Linked DNA regions of Rhizobium sp. SSA_523. The protein of the gene in region 1 interacts with the protein of each later gene in a pairwise test. Links are inferred from orthologs where the notes say so. Each region holds a gene or a part of one and is shown on either strand. Other genes may lie near its edges.

What was found.
Region 2: the proteins of dnaQ (region 1) and dnaE interact in binary tests that used the Escherichia coli proteins (3 or more experiments, as listed by UniProt). The link is inferred for Rhizobium sp. SSA_523 from one-to-one orthologs.
Region 3: the proteins of dnaQ (region 1) and dnaN interact in binary tests that used the Escherichia coli proteins (3 or more experiments, as listed by UniProt). The link is inferred for Rhizobium sp. SSA_523 from one-to-one orthologs.
Region 4: the proteins of dnaQ (region 1) and QTJ18_RS22235 interact in binary tests that used the Escherichia coli proteins (3 or more experiments, as listed by UniProt). The link is inferred for Rhizobium sp. SSA_523 from one-to-one orthologs.

The regions. Positions count from the first base shown.
Region 1 is NZ_CP129382.1:2,831,619-2,835,330, reverse strand. The notes cover bases 384-3,383. They hold dnaQ (DNA polymerase III subunit epsilon), read right to left. Parts: upstream 2,232-3,383; coding sequence 1,536-2,231; downstream 384-1,535. Other genes in these bases: QTJ18_RS21720 (shikimate dehydrogenase), read right to left, coding at 2,829-3,383; coaE (dephospho-CoA kinase), read right to left, coding at 2,224-2,832; secB (protein-export chaperone SecB), read left to right, coding at 971-1,444; QTJ18_RS21740 (FxsA family protein), read left to right, coding at 384-747. Also shown: QTJ18_RS21745 (Tim44/TimA family putative adaptor protein), read right to left, coding at 1-103; more of QTJ18_RS21740, read left to right, coding at 223-383; more of QTJ18_RS21720, read right to left, coding at 3,384-3,683; QTJ18_RS21715 (Maf-like protein), read right to left, coding at 3,676-3,712. UniProt on the Escherichia coli protein: DNA polymerase III is a complex, multichain enzyme responsible for most of the replicative synthesis in bacteria. The epsilon subunit contain the editing function and is a proofreading 3'-5' exonuclease.
Region 2 is NZ_CP129382.1:535,855-540,645, reverse strand. What follows is about bases 427-4,505. They hold dnaE (DNA polymerase III subunit alpha), read right to left. Parts: upstream 4,137-4,505; coding sequence 627-4,136; downstream 427-626. Other genes in these bases: QTJ18_RS10860 (L,D-transpeptidase family protein), read left to right, coding at 427-596. Also shown: more of QTJ18_RS10860, read left to right, coding at 1-426. UniProt on the Escherichia coli protein: DNA polymerase III is a complex, multichain enzyme responsible for most of the replicative synthesis in bacteria. This DNA polymerase also exhibits 3' to 5' exonuclease activity. The alpha chain is the DNA polymerase catalytic subunit.
Region 3 is NZ_CP129382.1:3,152,427-3,156,071, forward strand. Bases 490-3,422 are described here. They hold dnaN (DNA polymerase III subunit beta), read right to left. Parts: upstream 2,549-3,422; coding sequence 1,430-2,548; downstream 490-1,429. Other genes in these bases: QTJ18_RS23245 (histidine phosphatase family protein), read right to left, coding at 490-697; pmtA (phospholipid N-methyltransferase PmtA), read right to left, coding at 714-1,307; rsmI (16S rRNA (cytidine(1402)-2'-O)-methyltransferase), read left to right, coding at 2,900-3,422. Also shown: pyrF (orotidine-5'-phosphate decarboxylase), read right to left, coding at 1-74; more of QTJ18_RS23245, read right to left, coding at 95-489; more of rsmI, read left to right, coding at 3,423-3,645. UniProt on the Escherichia coli protein: Confers DNA tethering and processivity to DNA polymerases and other proteins. Acts as a clamp, forming a ring around DNA (a reaction catalyzed by the clamp-loading complex) which diffuses in an ATP-independent manner freely and bidirectionally along dsDNA.
Region 4 is NZ_CP129382.1:2,945,375-2,948,976, reverse strand. What follows is about bases 452-3,341. They hold QTJ18_RS22235 (DNA polymerase III subunit gamma/tau), read right to left. Parts: upstream 2,921-3,341; coding sequence 983-2,920; downstream 452-982. Other genes in these bases: QTJ18_RS22225 (HIT family protein), read left to right, coding at 3,187-3,341; QTJ18_RS22240 (YbaB/EbfC family nucleoid-associated protein), read right to left, coding at 637-960; QTJ18_RS22245 (MOSC domain-containing protein), read left to right, coding at 452-588. In the rest of the region: more of QTJ18_RS22245, read left to right, coding at 1-451; more of QTJ18_RS22225, read left to right, coding at 3,342-3,597; nudC (NAD(+) diphosphatase), read left to right, coding at 3,594-3,602. UniProt on the Escherichia coli protein: Part of the beta sliding clamp loading complex, which hydrolyzes ATP to load the beta clamp onto primed DNA to form the DNA replication pre-initiation complex.

The DNA.
Region 1 (3,712 bases):
GCTTCTCATTGCCGGTTCGCCGTCCAAGAACACTGCGCAACTGCAAAAAGATCAGCACTGCCGCCACGAGGAAAAAAAGAGTTATAAAATCGTTCGCGCCCATTTTCACCCGCGGTGTCGTTGGAATTGCCAAGCTTTCTACTCATATAGTCATATCGGGCCATCATTCAAATACCGGGATGGCTGTTCGCCTCGACCTTCATCAAGCTTTCCGGACCAATCATGCGTCTTTTCCTGTTTCCGCTTCTGTTCTTCGGCCTCCCGCTGGCGGAAATCGCCGGCTTTGTCGTCGTGGGGCGCTGGCTCGGCCTGTGGTCGACGCTGGGTCTGGTGATCCTGTCTGCGTTTATCGGCATTCTCCTGTTGCGACAGCAGGGCCTCAGCCTTTTGCGGGAGATCAGCGAAGAAAGCCGTCAGGGCCGCACGCCGGCAAAAGCCATTGTCAGCGGAGCCATGATGGTGGTGGCCGCCATCCTCTTGATCATTCCGGGCTTCCTGACGGATCTGATCGGCATCCTGCTCTTTCTTCCGCCAGTCCGACACAGTCTCTGGAACCGGATCGGCCGCGCAATCGTGGTTCGCACCAGCTATTCGCGCACGACGGCAGGAGGGTTCGGAAGTGGGCCAAATCAGGAGCCGCGAACGCCGCCGGCCAGCCGCACGATCGATCTCGACGAAGAGGATTTCGAGCGGAAGCCCAGGACATCCTCTTCCCCCTGGTCGGACCGCCGACTGGATGACAAATGACGGCAAAGGGTGAGGCGAATACGGAAGGTGCAAGTCCCCGCCTCGCGTGCCGGTCCCACTCGATTTCCAGGCTTTGCCCACACGGTTGAAGGTGCAGCGGAAAGGACAGCCCCGTCGAGGCTGACCAAGGCTTGATCGGAGCCGCTTCCGGGCCGGGCTGAGGGTTGTAAGGTTTTGGGCGAAGTGTTAGAGGGCGCAAACGACTGAAGCCGAGGAACAGCCAATGGCCAACGAAAATCAGACGCAATCTCCATCGCTCACCATTCTTGCGCAGTACACGAAGGACCTCTCCTTCGAAAATCCTGGCGCTCCCCGTTCGCTGCAGGCCCGCGACAAGGCTCCGTCGATCAATATCAACGTGAACGTCAACGCCAATCCGCTGTCCGACACGGATTTCGACGTGGTCCTCACGCTGAACGCCGAAGCCAAGGATGGCGACAAGGTCGTTTTCGTGACGGAACTGGTCTATGGCGGCGTCTTCCGCATTACCGGATTCCCGCAGGAGCACATGCTGCCGGTGCTGTTCATCGAATGCCCGCGCCTGCTCTTCCCCTTCGCACGCCAGATCATTTCGGATGTCACGCGCAATGGCGGTTTCCCGCCGCTGATGATCGACCCGATCGATTTCGGCCAGATGTTCGCGCAGCGCGTCGCCGAAGAGCAGGCGCGTGGCCAGACCCCTTCGCTGAACAGCTGATCCATCCATTTCGCCACAGCAAAAAGCCCGGCCAGTTCATCCACTGGTCGGGCTTTTTCTCGTTCCGTTTGCTGAGAGCAATTCGCCGCCTCTAGCGGTACCGACTCCAAAGCGCTTTTTCGCCGAGGCTTGCGATCATGGCCTGATGCTCCCGCACAGCCTCTTCCGTCAAGCGCGGGGGAAGCGGACGCGGACGGATCAAGGCTGACACATCGACGGTGTCGACTTCCACCACCGTCGTGACCTGTTCGACGCCGGACAGCCCGAGCGCGGCCTGGCGGCCGCCGATCATCTCGATATAAACTTCCGCCAGAAGTTCGGAGTCGAGAAGCGCGCCGTGCTTCGTCCGGTGCGTATTGTCGACGCCATAACGGCGGCACAGGGCATCCAGCGAATTCGGTCCCATCGGGTGCTTGCGCCGCGCCAGGGACAGCGTATCGATCACCTGCTCCTGCGGCACCGGCGGCAGCGACAACCTGGCGAGTTCGGCATTGATGAAGCCCATGTCGAAGGTGGCATTATGCGCGACCCATTTGGCATCCTCAAAGAAGCTCAGCAAGTCACCGACGATCGCGGCGAAACCCGGCTTGTCCTTCAGGAAGTCATCGGTGATCCCGTGCACCGCCAGGGCGTCCGGATGCACCTTCTGCGCGCCGGGATTGATATAGACGTGAAAGGTGCGGCCGGTGGGGAAATGATTGAGAAGTTCGATGCCACCGATTTCGATCACACGGTCGATCTTGTTGTCGAGGCCCGTGGTTTCCGTATCGAAGATGATCTCACGCATGTCCTTCTCCTTCTGCCGCCCGCTTGCGGATCTCGGCAATCACCGTCTTCACACGGGCACGCGCCGCTTCCAGGCCAAGGCCGGTATCGATGAGGAAATCCGCCCTCTTCCGTTTCTCGCTGTCCGGCACCTGGCGGGACAGGATCAGCTCCAGCCGCTCCGGCGTCATTCCAGGCCGGGCCAGAACCCGCTCACGCTGAATCTGCGGATCGCAGGTCACCACGACAATCACATCAACCCGTTTTTCGGCCCCGACTTCGAAGAGCAGCGGAATATCGAGCACCACCATATCGGCACCGGCCGCCTGCTGCGTTGCGACGAAATCCTGCTCATGCGCCTGAACGAGCGGATGCACGATGGCCTCCAGCCGCTTGAAACCGCTTGGATCGATGGCCAGCCGACGCCCGAGCTCGACGCGATCGATCACACCCTTGCGCGTCACGCCCGGAAATTCCGCCTCTACCGGCTCCACCGCTTTGGACTGATAGAGCGCATGGACGACGGCATCGGCATCATTGACGGCAATACCTTCCGCCGCGAACATCTGCGCGGTCGTCGATTTTCCCATGCCGATGGAGCCGGTCAGTCCGATCTTGATCATGCAGTCTTGCCCATATCGGCAATCACCAGATTGCGCAGATTGTCGTCGACGACGGGCCGCTGGCCGAACCAGGTTTCGAAACCCGGAACCGCTTGGTGCAGGAGCATTCCGAGGCCATCGACGGTTGTCAGTCCTTGCCGGCGCGCCTCCGCCAGGAGCGGTGTCTCCAGGGGAACATAGACGATATCCGTGACAATCGCTTGCGGAGCCATGACGCTCAAGTCGATATCCACCGCAGTTTCACCATGCATGCCGAGCGATGTGGTATTGATCAGCAGGCGGCTCCCGCGCAGGAGCTCCGGCAAGGCCGCAAAGGAATGGGCAAAAACGGGAGAGCCGAAATGGCGAGCCAGATCCTGCGCCCGCGGCAGCGTACGGTTGACGACATGGATCTCTCCAATTCCCCTGTTGCGTACGGCCTGGATGACGGCTCTGCTCGCACCGCCCGCCCCAAGAATGACGACGCTACCGATCTTGTCCCACCCTGGCGCCCGTGCATCGAGATTGGCGGCGAAACCATAACTATCGGTATTGGTGGCTTTGATCCGGCCCTCTTCCACCCAGATCGTATTGGCAGCGCCGATTTCCCGTGACAACTCATCCGGCTCGTCGGCGAGGTGATAGGCACGTTCCTTATGAGGCAATGTTACATTGCCGCCGCGATAGTCGCCTTTCGACCGCAGGTCGGAGAAGAAGGTTTCAAGCTCCGCTTCCGGCACATCGATCGCCTGGTAGCTGCCAGCCAGGCCAAATTGCTTCAGCCAATAGCTGTGAATGAGCGGCGAACGGGAGTGACGGATGGGCGAGCCGATAACAAAGGCTTTTTTTTCTGTTTCACGTGAATCAATCATTAACGGCCCCGCGTTCCCTTAACGCCTGC
Region 2 (4,791 bases), 2.3 Mb from region 1 along the record:
CCGGAGCGGCCGATGGCCTTGCAGGCGACATGACCCGCGGTGCCATTACGGCCTATAAGCGCTGGAAGGGCCTGCCGCTGAACGGTCCCCTGCTCGACGACGCCTTCCTCTCCGCCCTCTATGCCTCCACCGGCCGCGCCGCGCCGCCCGCCGGCCAATTGCTGGTGCGCCAGGGATTCCAGCCGGTCCTGTCGGAGCCGGTCGGAATCGCCGATCCGGAGGTAGCGCTCGGGACGTTTTTCTTCACCGTCACCAGGATGGACCGCGACCGCGGCACCGCCGCCTGGCAGGGCCTGCGTCTCGAGGATGATCTGCCGCAAGCCACGCGCAAGCGGCTCGGCATCACCCGGATGACCGCCGGCCTCGAAGAACCGGGCAGCAGCGCCGGAGACCGCACCGCCATGCAGGCCGTGACCATGAAGGCCGTGCTCGACCGCATCCATGTGCCTGCCGCGCTGCGGGCGCGGCTAAGCGAGATGATGTCGACCGGCACCTCGCTGACGATCACCGATGCCGGCCCCGGCCTGGAAACCACCAAGGGCACCGATTTCATCACCGTCACCCATTCGACGCCACGGCGCGCCTCGAAGACCTGACGCGGATCCGAGAGAAGGTCGAGACTCGCGTTAGACGAGTTCGACATCCAGAACGCCCGGCGCGGCACGCAGGGCAGCGGCCACTTCCGGAGAAATGCGGAACCTGTCGGTCAGTTCAACCTCGATCTCGCGGCGGCCGTCATCCTTGATGACCACGAAGGAGACGACGCCGTCGCCGCGGGCATTCAGATGCCGCGCCACAGTTTTCAGCGGGCCGGAATCGCGGATGAAGACGCGCAGCGCCTTTTGCATCTGGACCGATTTCTCCTCCAGCGACTGAACCGTCTGGATGCGCAGACCGATTCCTTCCGGCCGCTCATCGGCCTGCACCGTGATCACCAGCGATTTTCCCGGCTCCAGAAGATCGCGATACTGGTTGAGCGCCTCGGAAAACAGGATGGCTTCGAACTGGCCGGTCGCATCGGAGAAGGTGACAATGCCCATCTTGTTGCCGGTGCGCGTCTTGCGCTCCTGCTTGGAGGTCACGGTTCCGGCCAGGCGTCCGGCGCTCGCGCCGGCCTTCACCGCCGCGGAGAATTCCGCATAATTCTGCACCCGCATCTTGGCGAGGACGTCCTTGTAGGTATCCAGGGGATGGGCCGAGAGATAAAAGCCCAGCACCTGATATTCCCGCATCAGCTTTTCCGACGCCGTCCAGGGATCGAAGGCGGGAAGAATGAGCTTTTCCGGACCTGCGGCCGAAGAGGAACCGAACATGTCGTGCTGGCCGCTGGTCTTGCCTTCGGCCGCGCGTTGCGCATAGCCGATGATGCGGTCGAGCCCGGCGATCATCTCCGCCCGGTCGCGGCCGAAACAATCAAAGGCGCCGGCGAAGATGAGACTTTCCAGAACACGGCGATTGACCTGTTTCGGATCGATGCGCAGGCAGAAATCCTCGATGCCGGCAAAGGGCGTCTCGCCCCGCACCGCCACGATATGCTCGACGGCGGATTCGCCCACGCCCTTGATGGCGGCCAGCGAATAGAAGATGCAATTGTCGCCGGTCTCGAATTTGCGGAAGGAGGTCTGGATCGACGGCGGTACCACCTTGATGCCCAGCCGCGCCGCATCCTGCCGAAAATCGTTCAGCTTGTCGGTATTGGCCATATCATAGGTCATAGACGCGGCGAGAAACTCGACCGGGTAATGCGCCTTCATATAGGCCGTCTGGTAGGAGACGATGGCATAGGCGGCGGCATGGCTCTTGTTGAAGCCGTAATTGGCAAACTTGGCCAGGAGGTCGAAGATCAGATCGGCCTGCGGCTTCGAAACCTCGTTCTGGATGGCGCCGTCGACGAAACGCGCCCGCTGCTTGTCCATCTCCTCCTTGATCTTCTTGCCCATGGCGCGGCGCAGGAGGTCGGCCTCGCCCAGCGAATAGCCGGACAGGACCTGGGCGATCTGCATGACCTGCTCCTGATAGACGATGACGCCTTGCGTTTCCTTCAGCAGGTAATCGATCTTCGGATGGATGGATTCAAGCTCCTCCTCCCCGTGCTTGCGCGCATTATAGACCGGGATATTCTCCATCGGGCCGGGGCGATAGAGCGCCACAAGCGCGATGATATCCTCGATACAGTCCGGCCGCATGCCCAGCAGCGCCTTGCGCATGCCGACGCTTTCCACCTGGAAGACCCCGATCGTCTCGCCGCGCGACAGCATGTCATAGGTCTTCTGGTCGTCGAGCGGGATCGTTGCCAGATCGATCTGGATATTGCGCTTGGCAACGAAATCCACCGCGGTCTTCAACACCGTCAGCGTCTTCAGGCCGAGAAAGTCGAATTTGACGAGACCCGCCTGCTCCACCCATTTCATGTTGAACTGGGTCACCGGCATATCGGAGCGCGGATCGCGATACATCGGGACAAGCTTCGACAGCGGACGGTCACCGATGACGATGCCGGCCGCATGCGTCGAGGCGTGGCGATAAAGACCCTCGATCTTTTGGGCGATATCGAGAAGGCGGGCGACGACCGGTTCGCGCTCGGCCTCCTCCTGGAGTTTCGGCTCCTCCTCGATGGCCTTGGACAAAGGCGTGGGATTGGCCGGATTGTTGGGCACCAGCTTGCAGATCTTGTCCACCTGGCCATAGGGCATTTCGAGCACCCGGCCGACATCCCGCAGGGCAGCGCGCGCCTGCAGCGAGCCGAAGGTGATGATCTGCGCCACCTGCTCGCGCCCATATTTCTGCTGGACGTAACGGATCACCTCTTCGCGGCGATCCTGGCAGAAATCGATATCGAAATCCGGCATGGAGACGCGTTCGGGATTGAGGAAGCGCTCGAAGAGCAGCGAGAAGCGCAGCGGATCGACATCGGTAATGGTCAGCGCATAGGCCACCAGCGATCCCGCGCCCGATCCGCGGCCCGGGCCAACGGGAATATCCTGGATCTTGGCCCATTTGATGAAGTCGGCAACGATGAGGAAGTAGCCGGGAAACTTCATCCGCTCGATGACCGACAGTTCGAAATCGAGGCGATCGCGATAGTCCTGCTCGGTATAGCCATCGGCCATGCCGAGCGCCGCAAGCCGCTGCTCGAGGCCTTCCACCGACTGGCGGCGCAGTTCCGCCGCCTCGGCCCGCTCCGCCTCCTCCTGATCGTCCGTTGCTCCGGTGAAGCGCGGCAGGATGGGCTTGCGGGTCTTCAGGATGAAGCTGCAGCGGCGGGCGATCTCCACCGTATTGTCGAGGGCCTCCGGCAGATCGGCGAAGAGTTTCGCCATGTCAGCCCGGCTCTTCAGATAGTGGTCGGGCGTCAGGCGGAACCGGCTGTCATCGGAGACAATGGCATTATGCGCCACCGCCATCAGCGCGTCATGCGCGTCATATTCGTCCCTGGTGGGAAAGAAGGCCTCATTGGTCGCCACAAGCGGCAGATCGTGTTCGTAAGCGAGTTCGATCAGCTTGCGTTCATGGCGGCGGTCATAGCGCCCGTGCCGCTGCAATTCGACATAGAGCCGGTCGCCGAAGATCGCCTTCAACCGCAGCAGACGCTGGACGGCCTGGGCCTGGTGGCCTTCCTTCAGCAGGGGGTCGATCGGGCCGGAATTGAAGCCGGTCAGCGCAATAATGCCTTCGGCGCCGCCTTCCTCCAGCCAGGACATGCAGATATGCACCGACTGGTGATTGCCCTCGCCCCCCAGATAAGCGCGGCTGACGAGATCCACCAGGCGCTCATAACCCTGCGGATTCGTGGCGAGGAGAATAAGCGCCGGCAATTTCACGAAAGCCGCGGCATTGCCACGCTTCTCCTCGCCCTGATCCTGCATGTCGATGGCCATTTGGCAGCCGATGATCGGCTGAACACCCTCATCCATCGCCTTTTGCGAGAATTCCAGCGCCACGAAGAGATTATTGGTATCGGTGATGGCAATGGCCGGCTGCCCGTCGGCCGAAGCCTTTGCCAGGATCTTCTTGAGCGGCAGGGCGCCTTCCAGCAGCGAATAGGCGGAATGCACGCGCAAATGGACGAAGCCGGGCGTCGCATCCGGCTTGGCAGTGTCCTCCGCCGCGCCTGCCGCCAACCTGATGTCGATCATATCTGCCATGTCACCGCCGCCTTTCAGACTCGGACCTATTTTCGGGCAGTGCGACCGCGAAGTCCAGCCGATGCATCACCGGCGGGACCGAAAGCTGTGAAGATCCGGCGCGATCCGGGCTCAATCAGAAGGCAGAGCAGGATGTCAGGCGCCGAGGAACGGATCTGTCGTCAAAACCGGCCCGGGCGTTTACGCGACAGGCCGACAATCGGGCTCTTAGAGAGCCATCATCAGGACGCCAATGCTGGCGACGAAGGTCATGATCGAAGCGAAGGCGGCTACGTCGCGAATGATATCGGTCATCTGCTTTCTCCTTTTCCCTTTATGTTTTTATTTTGTTCCATTTCTGTTCTGGCGTCAAGAACAAGAACGAAAGCAGAACGATTTTGTTTAACGAGGTGTTACGGGCTGACCCTGCCTCCGCCTTTCCGCAAGGCGGGGTCTGTCGTCACGGTGGCTGTCGTGGTGAGACCAGACCGCTCCACCACCATCCTCGGGTTGGGCCGAAGGATGGTGGTGTGGGCGGAGGTGGGTGGCGCCAGAGGAGACGGCTTGGGTGGGGGCGGGTGGCGCCATAGGAGACGGCGCGGGTGCGGACCGGTGCTGCAAAAAGAGGCGGCGTTGCTGTTTGCGGAAAGGGCGGTGCGCTTGGGAT
Region 3 (3,645 bases), 320 kb from region 1 along the record:
ATGCGTACCACGGCTTCCGCCTCGCCGATCGTGGGAAGGTCAAGCCCAACGATCAGGCGGTCGCGTGCTGTCATGCCATGTCTCGCGCCATTTCTCACGCCATCTCTCCTTGCCAGGCATCCATCGGCGTCCAGTCGCATGTGAGACGGCAATCGGCAAGCCGGTTGGAAAGCGTGAAGGCGAAAAGGTTGCCGCCGCCGGCCGGCTGGTCACGATCGCGGGCGATCGGGTTGCCGCTTATGTGGCATTTCAGCAGCGTGCCGACGCCGCCATGGCCGACAAAGGCAATCGGCCTGCTGCAGTCGTGGCTCTGCAGCACGCGGGAGACGGCGTCGACAATACGGTGTTGCGCATCCTGCGCCGTTTCCCAGCCCTTGAAGCTCTGCTGAGGATGGGCGAAAAACCAGTCCGCGGCCGCCTCGAAGTCCGGAGGCGGCAGAAAGCCGGTCGCCGAGCGATCATTCTCATGCATGGCAGCCTCCGTCTCGACGCTGCAGCCGGCGGCCCGCGCCAGGATGTCGGCGGTTTCGATCGCCTTGCGCTCCTGGCTGGAGAGGATGCGCTGGAGCCGTGACGCCCAGGAGAGGCGGGACGCCGTCCTCGCCCGCTCCGCACCCGTCTCCGAAAGCCCCCAGTCCGGCACCGGAACCTTCGGGTCGATCTTCACCTGCGGATGCGTGATGTAAAGGGCGAACATTGGCCGAGGGTCTCGATCAGGGACGGGTATAGGTCCACAGCTGTGCCGGCGGAATGTTTCGCACCACGAAGTCGAAATGCTTGATGCGATAGCGGTCCGGGCGCGCGACGATGGGCGAGGCCGGGCCATAGGTGATCTGGATGACCGGCCGGCCGTGCGGCATGCGGTCCAGCAGGTCTTCCAGCAGCGCGATGCGGCGCTCCATCGGGAAGCTCAGCATCGGTATGGCCGAGATGACCGCGTCGAAGCGCGCATCCTTGAAGCTTCCCAGGGTGTTTTCCAGATCGAAGGCATCACCATTGATGAAGTTGACGCCGGAAAAATTGCGGGTGAGGTGCAGGTAGAAATCGGTTGAGAATTCGATCGAGACCAGTTTCTCCGGCGCGACGCCTCGCTCGAGAATGGCCTTGGTGATGATGCCGGTGCCGGGGCCGAGTTCCAGGACCGGAAGGCCTGAGGCCGGCTGAATGACGCTGGCCATGCGTTTGGCCGTGATCGCCGAGGTTGGCAGGATGGCGCCGACGCGCTTCGGACCGTCTATCCAGCCCTTGAAGAAACGGATTTCCTCGTCGAACTTGCGGCCCAGCCGCTCCTTGAAACGCAACTCCATCCTGATCTCCCGGCAAATCTGTTTGGGTTAAGTGGCCACTGGTGACGCAAAAGCAAGAAAAAATGTCGCAATCGAGGAGGGCGACAAAAAAAGGGACGGCCGAGACCGTCCCCTCATCGACATTATACCCGCATCGGCATCAGCACATACAGGGCGTCGTCGCCTGCCGTATCGCGCACCAGAGTGGGGGATCCGGCATCGGCCAGCATGAAAATGGCATCCTCGCCGGAGAGCTGGGCGGTGATGTCGAGCAGATATTTCGCGTTGAAGCCGATCTCCATCGCGTCGCTCTCGTAGCCGACCGCCACTTCCTCCGTCGCGCTGCCGGAATCCGGATTATTGACCGTCAGCAGCAATTGGCCGTCGCTCAACGCCAGCTTGACGGCCCGGCCGCGCTCGGAGGAAATCGTCGACACGCGATCCACGGCGCGGGTGAAGCTCTGGCAGTCGACCCGCATTTCCTTGTCATTGCCGGTGGGAATGACGCGCTGGTAATCCGGGAAGGTCCCGTCGATCAGCTTGGAGGTCATCACGATGGCCCCGATCGAAAGGCGGATCTTGGCATCCGACACTTCGACGGTGACGAGAGCCTCCGGATCGTCCACGAGTTTCTGCAATTCCCCGACCGTCTTGCGCGGAATGATGATGCCCGGCATGCCCTCCGAACCGGAGGGCGCAACGATATCGGCGCGGGCCAGGCGGTGACCATCGGTTGCCACCGCGCGCAGCTTCAATTCGCCATTGGCCTCGATCGTGTGGAAGAAGATCCCGTTCAGGTAGTAGCGCGTCTCTTCCGTCGAAATCGCGAACTGCGTGCGGTCGATCAGCATTTTCAGGTCCGTCGCCTTCATCTTGAAGGTGTGGCTGAAAGTGCCGGCCGTCAGGTCGGGAAAATCTGTCTCGGGCAGGCATTGCAGCGAAAACTTCGACCGGCCCGACTGCACCACCATGCTGCCGCCATCCTGGTTGGTGGCCAGGCGAACCTCGGCCCCGTCCGGCAGCTTGCGCACGATTTCATACAGAAGATGAGCGGGAACGGTGGTTGCGCCCGCCTGCTCGACCATGGCCGGCAGTTCCTCCGTGATCTCGAGATCCAGGTCCGTCGCCTTCAAGGCAAGCTCGCTGCCGGAGGCGCGCAGCAGCACGTTGGACAGGATGGGGATCGTGTTGCGACGTTCCACGACACGATGAACATGGTTCAGCGATTTCAGAAGATTGGACCGCTCAAGAGTAATACGCATGGACGCTACCGCTTTCGACCGTACCGGCCCATCGGGCCGAACATGATGTTCGTCCGCCGCTGGCCGGACGATGTGGATCGGCAAAATGGCAGAGTTTGCATTAAAAATGCAAGGGGTGGGGCTCCTCGGCCGGCTATTTTCGACGCTGCGCGCCGGCCTTCTCACAGGAATTCCCGAGCGGACCGGGACAGACTGCGTGATGTGGATGCGGCTGGTTGCGGCGGATCACTCGCGCAAGCCGGTCATCCGCCCCTCTCACCGTCTGCCCTTGTCTTGCTGACGCATGCCTTGCCCTGCCGGCTGCGCTCCCCCATAAAGACATCGGTTTGCAAGGAAAGGCCGGACAAGCACGTGACAGACAAGGAAACGCCGACGCAGCGCAGCTATCGCCTCGGGCAGACGAGCATTGCCGCCCGGCCTCTGGAGCCGGCGCTCTATCTGGTGGCGACGCCGATCGGCAATCTGGGCGATATTACCCTGCGCGCGCTCGAGACCCTTGCGGGGGCCGATGTGCTCGCCTGCGAAGATACGCGGGTGACGCGGGTGCTGCTGGATCGCTATGGCATCGTTACGCGTCCCTATGCCTATCACGAACATAATGCCGACGAGGCCGGGCCGCGGCTCATCGCGGCGCTGGATCGGGGGCAATCGGTCGCGCTGGTCTCGGATGCCGGAACGCCGCTTGTCTCCGATCCGGGCTACCGGCTTGGACAGCTCGCTTTGGAGGCCGGCTACAAGGTTGTTCCCATTCCCGGGCCCTCCGCGCCGCTGGCGGCGCTGGTCGGTTCCGGCCTTCCCTCCGATGCCTTCCTGTTTGCCGGCTTCCTGCCGGTCAAGGAAAAGGGACGGCGGGACCGGCTGGCGGAGCTCTCCAAGATCCCGTCGACCCTGATCTTCTTCGAATCGCCCCATCGCCTCGGCGATACGCTTGTCATTGCTGCTGACGTGCTGGGACCGACGCGATCCGCCTGTGTCTGCCGCGAGCTCACCAAGACCTTCGAGGAGTTCCGCCGCGGGTCGCTCGGCGATCTGGCGCAGCAGTATCAGGATGCCACGGTCAAGGGCGAGGTCGTGCTGGTCATCGGCCCGCCGGATTA
Region 4 (3,602 bases), 110 kb from region 1 along the record:
GGCACCGCGCAAAGACTGCCGGGCAAAAGCTACAGAACAGGGATTTTCAAGGCGTCGATGACGGGTCCTGTCCTGCTCGATCAGCACGGCCTGCTGGGTGATTCGGTCTGCAACCGCAAGCATCACGGCGGGCCGGACCAGGCCGTTTACGGCATGGGATCGGTGGATATAGACGGCTGGACAGACGAACTCGGCAGGCGGCCGGAGCCCGGCCTGTTTGGCGAGAACCTCATCATCGAAGGGGTCGACAGCCGCAATATCCGCGTGGGTGACCGGTTTGAAACGGGGACGATTCTGCTCGAGGTCACCTCGACGCGCATCCCCTGCGCCACGCTGGCCGCCCGGATGGGTGATGGTGGTTTTGCCAAACGGTTCATGGCCGTTGCCCGGCCGGGCTTCTACTGCCGTGTGCTGAGCCAGGGCCTGATTGGCGCCGGAGAGCCCGTGCATCACGAAGCCTATCCGGATGCGTCGATCAGCATGCCGGACCTGCTTGCGCTGACCCCTCGCAAACTGTCCGACGAGGATCGCGCCCGACTTATTGGCCTGCCGATCAGCGAAAGGCTGCGGCAGGCGCTCAAGACGTGACGTCCGGCTTGGGTGGTCGCAAGCTGCGGCTCTGCGGCCGCGCGTCGATCAGAATGGCAGCTTCATCCCGGGCGGAATCGGCAGGCCGGCGGTCAGTTCGCGGGTTTTCTCGGCGGCGATCGATTCAGCCTTGTCCTTGGCATCCTTGTGCGCGGCGATCACCAGATCTTCGAGGATTTCCACCTCGTCTTCCTTGAAGAGGGATGGATCGATCTTCAGGCCCAGCATTTCGCCCTTGCCGCTCATGCGCACCGTGACAAGCCCGCCTCCCGACGTTCCCTCGACGTCCAGAGCGGCAATTTCTGCCTGCATCTGTTCCATCTTGGCCTGCATTTCCTTGACCTTGCCCATCATGCCCATGATGTCGCGCATCGGATCGCTCCCTTGTTATCCGTCATAAATCGATGTCGTCGCCGGGCAGGATATCGCCCTCATCCGTTTCGATCGTCGTTGGCGGCGCCAGCGCTTCGCTGTCGTCCTCTTCGCTCACCTTGATCCTGACATCCGTCACCCGGGCGCCTGGAAAATGGCTGAGAATGGCGGCGACGTCCGGATCGGCCTTGGCATCGATCAGCCGCGCCTCGCGCGCCTGATTTTCCACCTCCGCAAGGGTCCGCTCGCCTTTGTCGCGGCTGAGAATGACCATCCAGCGGATCTCGGTCCATTCCTCCAGCCGGCGCTGCAGATCGCCGACTATGCTTTTCGGCGCATCCGGCGGAAGGTTGATCTCGAGGCGGCCCGGCTCCAGCTTTACCAGCCGCACGAAATTGCGCAGCAGCGCCCGCAATTTGGGATCCCTGTGCTTCGTGCAGAGATCGGCAATGTCTGAGAGGGATGTGATCGCGGCCTTCGGCGCGGCGGCTGCAGCCGGCTGGCGCGCGGGGCTTGTCTCGGCATGCCCCATGGCCATCGGCTGCGGCGCCGAAGGAACGGCCGCCAGCATGACCGTTGGCCCGCCCGAGGCAGCACCCATGCGCTGCGCGGGAGCGGGATCGGACGCGCGCCCTTCCAAACCGGGGGATGGCGCGGCTGCGGGATTGGACGAGCGAGCAGCAGAAGGACCGGAAAGAGCGCCTCTTGCCCCGCCATTGGCGGAAGACGATGTGCCGGATACGCCCTCTGCGCCGCCAGCCATCAGTTCGGCCACCCGGCGCGCTGCATCTTCCGGCGAGGGAAGATGGGCGGCATGGGCAAGACGGATCAATACCATTTCCGCAGCGCCCGCCGGACGCGAGGAATTTTCCGCCTCCGGAATGCCTTTCAGCAGCATCTGCCACAGGCGGGACAGCGTGGTCACGGCGACCTTGCCGGCAAACTCCGCCCCCTGCACCCGCTCCACTTCGCTCAGCGAGGGATCGTCGGAGGCCTCGGGAATATATTTTATCCGCGTCACCAGATGAGTGAATTCCGCAAGATCGGTCAAGACGACGACGGGATTGGCTCCGGCATCATATTGTTGCGAAAACTCACGCAGGGCCGCCTGCACATCGCCTCTGACGACATGGCCGAAGAGATCGACGATCCGCGCGCGATCGGCAAGGCCGAGCATGGAGCGGACCGTTTCCGCCTGGACGGAGCCGCCGCCATGGGCGATCGCCTGATCGAGAAGGGAGAGACCATCGCGGGCCGAGCCTTCCGCGGCGCGGGCGATCATCGACAGCGCCTCCGGCTCGAAGGAAATAGATTCACGACCGAGAAGGGTTGCAAACAGGCCGACAAGATCCGCCGCGCTGATGCGGCGCAGATCGAAGCGCTGGCAGCGCGACAGAACCGTGATGGGAACCTTGCGGATTTCCGTGGTGGCGAAAATGAATTTTACATGCTCGGGCGGCTCTTCCAGTGTCTTCAGCAGGCCGTTGAAAGCCTGCGTCGACAGCATGTGCACCTCGTCGATGATATAGACCTTGTAGCGCGCCGAGACCGGCCGATAGCGAACCTGCTCGATGATTTCGCGGATGTCGTCGATGCCGGTATGCGAGGCGGCATCCATCTCGATCACGTCGACATGGCGGCCTTCCATGATCGCCTGGCAATGTTCGCCGGGCACACGAATGTCGATGCTGGGCCGGTCGATCTCGTCTGTCTTGTAGTTCAGCGCGCGTGCCAGAATACGGGCCGTGGTCGTCTTGCCGACCCCGCGCACGCCGGTCAGCATATAGGCTTGCGCAATGCGCCCGGTCTCGAAGGCATTGGTCAGGGTCCGGACCATCGGCTCCTGGCCGACCATGAGATCCGAAAAATCCTTGGGACGATATTTGCGCGCCAGCACCAGATAGCCGCCCGCGCTCCCCACTGGGTTCGTTCCCGTCACTGTCAGCCCGGTGTCGCTCATCAGATCCCGCCAGCCCGCTCGGCCATACCGGCCATTGACCAGCCAATCGGCCGGACCGGAAGCTGACCATCCAAGAGTTAGAAGGTGGGAGGCTGGCACGATGACCCGTGCCGGGCTCGTTAGGGCTGCTTCCTTCCGGACCTGACCCGGTTGGCGAGTGGCTCGTCCACCACCAACCTCCCGGGGCACATATCGTCGTTTCACGCAGCAAATGCAAGCCAAGCCGTCAAAAAACTGCTAGCAAGTCAAAAACGCCGGAGGACACATTGAGTGCATTCGAACTGGACGCTCGACTGGAGCGGGACTCGGACCTGATCACTATCCTCAGCCTCTGCCAGGTCCGTCTGCTGAAGGACAGCCGCTGGCCCTGGCTGATGCTGGTGCCGCAGCGGGCGCAGAAGACGGAACTGTTCGAGCTGACGCCGCTCGATCAAGCCTTGCTTACCTTTGAAACCAATCTGGTTGCCGGCGCCCTGAAGCAGGTGACGGGAGCCAGGAAAATCAATGTCGGAGCGCTCGGCAATATCGTCGCGCAGCTGCATGTGCACATCGTTGCACGTCATGAAGGCGATCCCAACTGGCCCGGTCCGATCTGGGGCTTCGGAACGGCCCTGCCCTATGACGACGAGACGAAGCAGAGTTTTGTAAAGGCGCTGAACCAGGCGATAGACGCATGAGCATT